3 regions of the Synechococcus sp. MIT S9504 genome follow, and region 3 is predicted to be linked to each of the others. Evidence: predicted binding sites of a transcription regulator. Region 3 holds the regulator's gene; each other region holds the start of a gene.
What was found. The regulator NtcA, encoded in region 3, controls nitrogen genes in cyanobacteria. The targets are predictions, from matches to a motif close to GTANCNNNNGNTAC.
Positions count from the first base shown of each region.

Region 1: a site for NtcA is predicted at 1,109-1,122, ahead of SIB58_RS14900 (molybdenum cofactor guanylyltransferase). Genes of this name have one in related genera too.
Region 2: a site for NtcA is predicted at 976-989, ahead of SIB58_RS05770 (DUF4278 domain-containing protein). Genes of this name have one in related genera too.

Region 1 is NZ_CP138942.1:2,747,438-2,749,638, reverse strand. Features, by position in the region: gene SIB58_RS14905 (GTP 3',8-cyclase MoaA) at 1-403, opposite strand, end outside; gene SIB58_RS14900 (molybdenum cofactor guanylyltransferase) at 400-984, opposite strand; gene SIB58_RS14895 (MFS transporter) at 1,241-2,201, shown strand, end outside.
Region 2 is NZ_CP138942.1:1,000,375-1,002,575, reverse strand. Features, by position in the region: gene SIB58_RS05775 (hypothetical protein) at 1-69, shown strand, start outside; gene SIB58_RS05770 (DUF4278 domain-containing protein) at 719-889, opposite strand; gene SIB58_RS05765 (hypothetical protein) at 1,114-1,245, opposite strand; gene SIB58_RS05760 (hypothetical protein) at 1,375-1,713, shown strand; gene SIB58_RS05755 (hypothetical protein) at 1,738-2,201, shown strand, end outside.
Region 3 is NZ_CP138942.1:2,304,002-2,306,202, reverse strand. Features, by position in the region: gene SIB58_RS12865 (DUF3084 domain-containing protein) at 1-783, opposite strand, end outside; gene ntcA (global nitrogen regulator NtcA) at 842-1,576, opposite strand; gene rph (ribonuclease PH) at 1,652-2,201, opposite strand, start outside.

The DNA.
Region 1 (2,201 bases), 440 kb from region 3:
CCTCGACCGCATCGAGACTGATAGTGATCCGATCAAGACCAGCAGCGCGCAGAGCAAGAGCCCGTTCCTGCGTCAGCAACACACCGTTGCTGGTGAGTGCCACCTGACGCAAACCCTGCAAGGGGTCTCCAGGAGTGGCACGCCCGCAAGCCACCTGCTCAAGTAGCGGCAGCAACCGATCACTCAGCAACGGTTCGCCTCCAGTGAGCCGAAGGGTGTGTGCTCCCAGCCTGGAAGCAACCCGGATGAGGCGCAATTGCTGCTCAAGACTGAGCAGCCCAGGAGGATCCTCAGCATCAGGGCAGCAATAGGGACAGGCCAGATTGCAGCGGGCCGTGAGCGACAACCGCAGCACCCCGAGCGCTCGAGCCCGCTGGTCAATCAGGGGAAATGCGGCAATCATCCAGTCAACGCTTTCAGATCAAGGGGCCTATTGACATTGACCAACTGATCAGGAGGTAGTTTCAGCGTGTCATGAGGAATGCACCCAAGCCACTCGCGCCAACGGCCCTTCCCCTCCGTCAGCTCGTCATCAAGCGCCTTGCGATACGAAGCACCGCACGGATAGATCCCAAAGAGGTGCTGGAGCCTGGAGCCGTCATCGGCAACAAGCGCCCTGGCTGGCTGCTGTCTCCAGCGAAGGATCAATTGCTGCAATGCATCCAGACGTAGGCCCGGCATATCCACAGGCAGTGTGAGCAGCGCTTCATCATCACGATCATGCAGAACACAGCTCAAAGCCCAGAGGGGGCCTGCAGGCTGCCAGGGCTCCGCTTGAACAGTCACTCCCTTGCGCGTGCTGAGCAACGCGTGATGCGTGTCATGACCCGTCATCACACACACATCAAGACCCGCTGAGCGCAGCAACTGGACCTGAGCCTCAAGCCAGCTCGATCCATCCGGATGGGTCAGCAAAGCTTTGTCGGCACCCATGCGACGACTGGCACCACCGGCAAGAACAACGCCCAGAAGACGACGAGACATAGGACCGAAGATCTTGGGCCTTGGTAACACCTCAAGCCAACGACTTTGCAGTTACAACGACTACCAAAAAGACTCAGATCGCTGATGCACGAAAGAAATGCTGAGGGCCCAACACTGCAATTTTGTAGCCAATGCAACGATTCATGTAGCCACCAAATGGTGCAATTATCAGGCGGTCTGCATGAGCGCCGCACTTTGAAATCCTGAGTGCCTTCGTTTCGACACCGGGGTTTGAATCTCCACACCAACAAACCCCATGCTTGGCGAACTCTGGTCATTCCAGGGGAGATATCGAACACTCCATCTCACCTGGTTTGCATTCTTTTTAACTTTTGTCGTTTGGTTCAATCTGGCGCCACTGGCCACAACAGTGAAAGCTGATCTTGGCCTAAGCGTCGGCCAGATCCGTACGGTTGCAATCTGCAATGTTGCGCTCACCATTCCGGCTCGTGTGCTGATTGGCATGTTGCTGGATAAATTCGGGCCTCGACTCACCTATTCCACCCTGCTGGTGTTCTCGGTGATTCCCTGCCTGATGTTTGCATCAGCACAGGATTTCAATCAACTGGTGGTGGCCCGTCTGCTGCTTTCCATCGTGGGCGCCGGCTTCGTGATCGGCATCCGCATGGTTGCCGAATGGTTCCCTCCCAAAGAGATCGGCCTGGCAGAGGGCATCTATGGCGGTTGGGGCAACTTCGGCTCAGCCTTCTCAGCACTGAGCCTGGTTGCGCTTGCTGGCTTTCTTTCCTTCTCCGGAGGATTCGAACTGCCAACTGGTGCAACCCTGAACTGGAGAGGAGCGATTGCTTTAACGGGAATCATCTCCGCCGTTTACGGAGTGATTTACTTCTTCAACGTCAGCGATACCCCGCCAGGAAAAGAGTATCAACGTCCCGAGAAGACTGCAGGTCTTGAAGTCACGTCGATGAGGGATTTCTGGGGACTACTCGGCATGAATGTTCCCTTCGCCGCAATCCTCTGTGTTCTGTGCTGGAGACTTCAGAAAGTTGGATTCCTGAACGCCGGAACTTATCCACTGGCCCTGCTGGCTGTTCTCATCTGGTTCATCTTTCAAACCTGGGGAATCATCCGAACCAACCGTGATCTGATCATGGGAACCAAGGTATATCCCAAGGAAGATCGTTATGAGTTCCGTCAGGTGGCCATTCTCGAACTCACCTACATCGTGAACTTCGGTTCTGAGCTGGCTGTTGTTT
Region 2 (2,201 bases), 1.3 Mb from region 3:
CTGGAGTCGCGACCACCTCAGCTCACAATTTTCGATCCAGGTCAGTCGGATCCTCTCCCCAACGGATAAGGCAGATATCAAGGGTGCGATAACCGCGAATGATCAGAATCTCAGCAGCAGATGCCTTAGCCGAGAATGCAAGCCTTGCCCCGGCAAGCAGCTTGATTGCTGTTGATCAAAGCTGTCTCGGATCTGGCCTGCTTCCGAATCAGGGCACGCCATTCCCACTATTAAAGCTTTTCTCAGCGAAGGCAATGCGCGATTCGACTGATGCCAAAAGCACCACAGCGGGTGGATAGTAAGGCCACGCAACCGGAGGAACCAAACATGGTCGATACTCCACCTGAGCAGATCGGAGAAGCAGACTGACTTCTGGCCCCTGCTCCAACAGTCTCAACAATGACCTGGGTTGGTCGATTGGTTAGGTACACATCAGAGACGTCACGCCAATCGCCGCTTCGTTTGCACCGCCTGAGGTGCCCCAGAAGGAAACAACCCGACACCTAGAGCGATGGCCCCAGGGCGCCTCTAGCCAGAAGCTTCGACCCCTTCCTATCTCCACAAGCGATGGGTTGAACAATGCACAAACGAGCGAGTTAGGCCGTCTTTCCAGCGGGAAGGGCGGCCTTCCTCTTTATGGACCAACACGCGTTGTGACATCAGACTTCGACAAAAAAAGCCTCGCCGAGGCGAGGCCACATACCCAAGCGATATTGGATTACCTGGCGTAGGAGACACCGCGATAGGCAAGCTTGGGATGAAGGTCCCGCGCTGCCTGCCTGCGACGGGCGTTGTAGTGCTCGCGCCGGTATGTGAGTTCAACACTCTGCTTTGGAACAGCAGTGTGATGGGGGGTGTAGGTCTGGCCTCTGTAGATAAGAGCTGTCATGGATGGTTCCTCGAAGCAAGTTCAGGTCCCCGTTCCTTGGCCTGAATCGAACTGCGCCTCTCTGAAGCAAGAGGTGAACGTTGTTGGTAGCTGTTGCTACAAACTCCTTATAGAACAAACGCCAATGGTTTAGTCGTTCAAATGGATACAAAACGCATCCAACATCTCAGGGCAGGGGTTTCAGCTGTTCAGCACAGAAGCTGCTCTAGTCAGAAGCTCAGTGTTCAAAGGTGGGGATAAGCATTCGCCAGCCCCCAGACCGCCAGTGCTGTAATACAGGCGAAGGTCATTGCGGCCCAGGCTGCGGTACTGGAGCTGGAGCTTTTCGACAGTGGAAGCTGAATTTTGCGTGCCATCACGTGGACATCGACTCAACTCCTTGGTGGCTCAATCAAGCCCTGATCGCCAGTGATATCCGTGACCCCTAACCATAGAACGCATCGAAATTCTTTGAGCTAGCAGCGTCTGACCCCGAGCTGGTGAGCTTGCTGAGCAGATCTGCACCAGCCGGCCTGGTGGCTGATGCCCTGCAAGGAAGCCTCAGCCCCACCCCCAAAACCCAAGAACAACGTCAGAAGGAGTCCATCTCAGCTGAGGTGAAACAGCTGATCAAGGCCAGTCCGTACAAAGCCCGGAACTTCACTCAAGCGATACGCCTGGAGGAGCTCGACCCTGCAGCAGCCAAGCGACTCAGGACTGAGGCAGGGGTGCAGACACCGACTGAAAAAGCAGTGGCCGAAGCTGCTCAGCAGCAGGCGCATGAGCACGCCATGCAGCAGATGTACGCGCAAGGCATCGCCATGCAGCAGGCCCAACTGCTGTAAGCCGCTCAAAGGGGTTACTGACCCATGCAGAAGGTCACTTACAGAGGAGAGATCGACGAGTTGAAAGGCAGCTCTTGGGAAGTCCCCGACTCCATTCCGATCGATGGCCGAAAAGCTTGGATCGAAAGTCAGCACCGCGAGGTTCAGCTCCCATCAGCGGCAGAAGCAGAACGCCAACAACGTGAGCGTGAACTGCTCAACACCAGGATTCAGCAGCAACAGACTCAGGACACTTTCGGTCAGCTGCAGGCTGATGTTGAGCAGGTCAATGCTGGGCTGGCAGAGCTCTCAGGACGGTTCGGCACCAGCCCCGACGTGACGGCAATGACTGAGTGGAACGCTGCAAGCAGCGCCATCTACGCAAGGTCGATGCAGCTCTCTGAGGAGGTTGCCGGGATGCAAGCCACCGTTAGCGATCTGCTTGAGCGAACCACCGCCATGGCAGAAGCTGCAAAGACGGGCGAGACCCTGCAACAGCAGTCACTGGC
Region 3 (2,201 bases):
GGCTTTTTCCAGTCTTTCAATGTCCTGGCGGGGCACGAGGATGATCTGGCGATCAGGTGCCTGTCCTGGCAGAACTTTCTGAAAGGCCTGCAGATTGGCTTCCCGCAGCACCTGGTCAATCACTTGCCGGGCTTGATCAGGACGATCCAGCTTGAGTGTGACGGTGGCCAGTGGCTGACCACTGCTGATGGCCACATCTCCACGCCGCAGTGCCAGCAGGTTCTCCTCCAGTTGCTGGAGCTCCGCTTCACCGGAGCTGATGCGTTCGCGCACCGCCTGAAGTTCATCATCCGTGCGCTGGATTTCCGCATCGCGGTTGCGCACGTCCTGGCTGAGTCTCTGTCGTTCAGCTTCAAGTCGGCGCGTCTGTTCCTGCAGCGGTTGAAGTGTGCTGCGCAGCTCACCGGCCCGGGCCTCTGCATCAGCCAGGATCTTCCTGGCTTTGATTTCATCGGCGCGAGCCTCCTCGAGTTGTTGACGGGCCTTGCGTTGAGCCTTGCGGCTTCCTTTCAGATCTGAGCGACTGCTGCGCAGGCGTGCTTCCAGGTCGTTGAGTTCAAACAGTCCAACCCGCAGCTGACGGCTCACCAGCAGCATCAACCCCAGCGACAGGGCGCTGATCAGGCTCCCCGTCAGCACTGTGATCACCACCGCGGTTTGACGTGGGCGAAGACCAAAAAGGCTCAGCCGGGCCTTGCCGACCCTTGAACCCAGTCGATCACCAAGGGTGGAGAGCACCCCCCCGAGGATCAACAGGGACAGCAGCAGAAGCCAGCCGGTCACGGACGGTCAAACATGCGGCATGCCGCTGAGGTGCTGCCCATCTTCACCTGTCGAGGGGTTAACTGAAACGTTTGGCCAGTGCAATCGGATCGAGAACGGTGATTTTCTTGCGGTCAATTTCGACCAGGCCTGAATTGCGTAGATCGCCAAGCAGTCGCGTGATCGTGACACGGGTGGATCCGATCGCTTCAGCGATGGCCTGGTGAGAAAGACGCAGATCAATGGTGATGCCCTGGGACCCAGGCATGCCGAAGTCCCTGCAGAGAACAAGCAGAAAACTCACCAGACGGGAGGACATATCCCGGTGTGTGAGTGTTTCGATCATGGTCTCGGTCTGCAGAATTCTGCTGGAGAGACCCTGCAGTAACAGCAATCCCACGCTGGTGTCCGCTTCGATCGCCTGGCGCACGGAGCTCGCTGGTGCTGTCACCATCTCCACTCTGGTGAATGCCACGGAGTGATAAAACCGATCGGAGCGATGCCCGGTGAGCAGTGAGAGCACTCCGAACAGGCTGTTTTCCCTCAGCAGGGCAACGGTGATCTCTTCCCCCGACTCGTACACCCTCGACAGACGTACAGCCCCTCGTCGGATCAGATAGACGCGTTCGGCGGGGTCGCCAGGGAAAAAGATTGTCTTGTTCCGCTCCACCATTTCGGTGCTGGCACCATCCAGATCACGGATCACTTCCAGCAGGGTTCGGCTGGCGGGGTTGGGCGCATTGGTCAGGCTTGTCTCTGTGGATCGCCCAGGTTGGGGAGCAGTCCGACTGAAGCCGCGCATCACTTCGGCCATGACCAACGCATCAATGCGGGGAAGTTAAGGAGCGATGCGCCGTCACCCTGTAGCAACGCACACGGTTCTTCTGGCTCAGTCCCCATGGAGTGCATTCAGCTGTGCGGCCATGAGTTGCTGGAGCCCTGGTTCGGCAAGGTCCAGAAGGCTGTTGAGCTGCCGGCGACTGAATGGTGCACCCTCGGCAGTGCCTTGCAGCTCCAGCAGATCGCCGGCGTTGTTCATCACCACATTGAGATCCACATCGGCCCGGCTGTCTTCGCTGTAGTCCAGATCAAGCAGAGGATGCCCCTCGATCAGGCCCACAGAGACCGCTGCCACTTGGTTGATGACCGGATTGGTGCTGATGCGGCCTTGTGCAAGCAGCCGTTCGCAGGCCTTCTGCAGGGCGAGCCATGCGCCGGTGATGGCCGCTGTCCGGGTTCCCGCATCCGCCTGAATCACATCGCAGTCGATCAGCAGTGTGTTCTCACCCAAAGCCCCCATGTCGATTGCGGCGCGAAGGCTGCGGCCGATCAGGCGTTGGATCTCCTGGGTTCGTCCTGACAGTTTCATCAGTTCCCTGCGCTGACGATCAGGAGTGGATCCCGGCAGCAGTCGGTATTCAGCGCTGAGCCACCCCAGG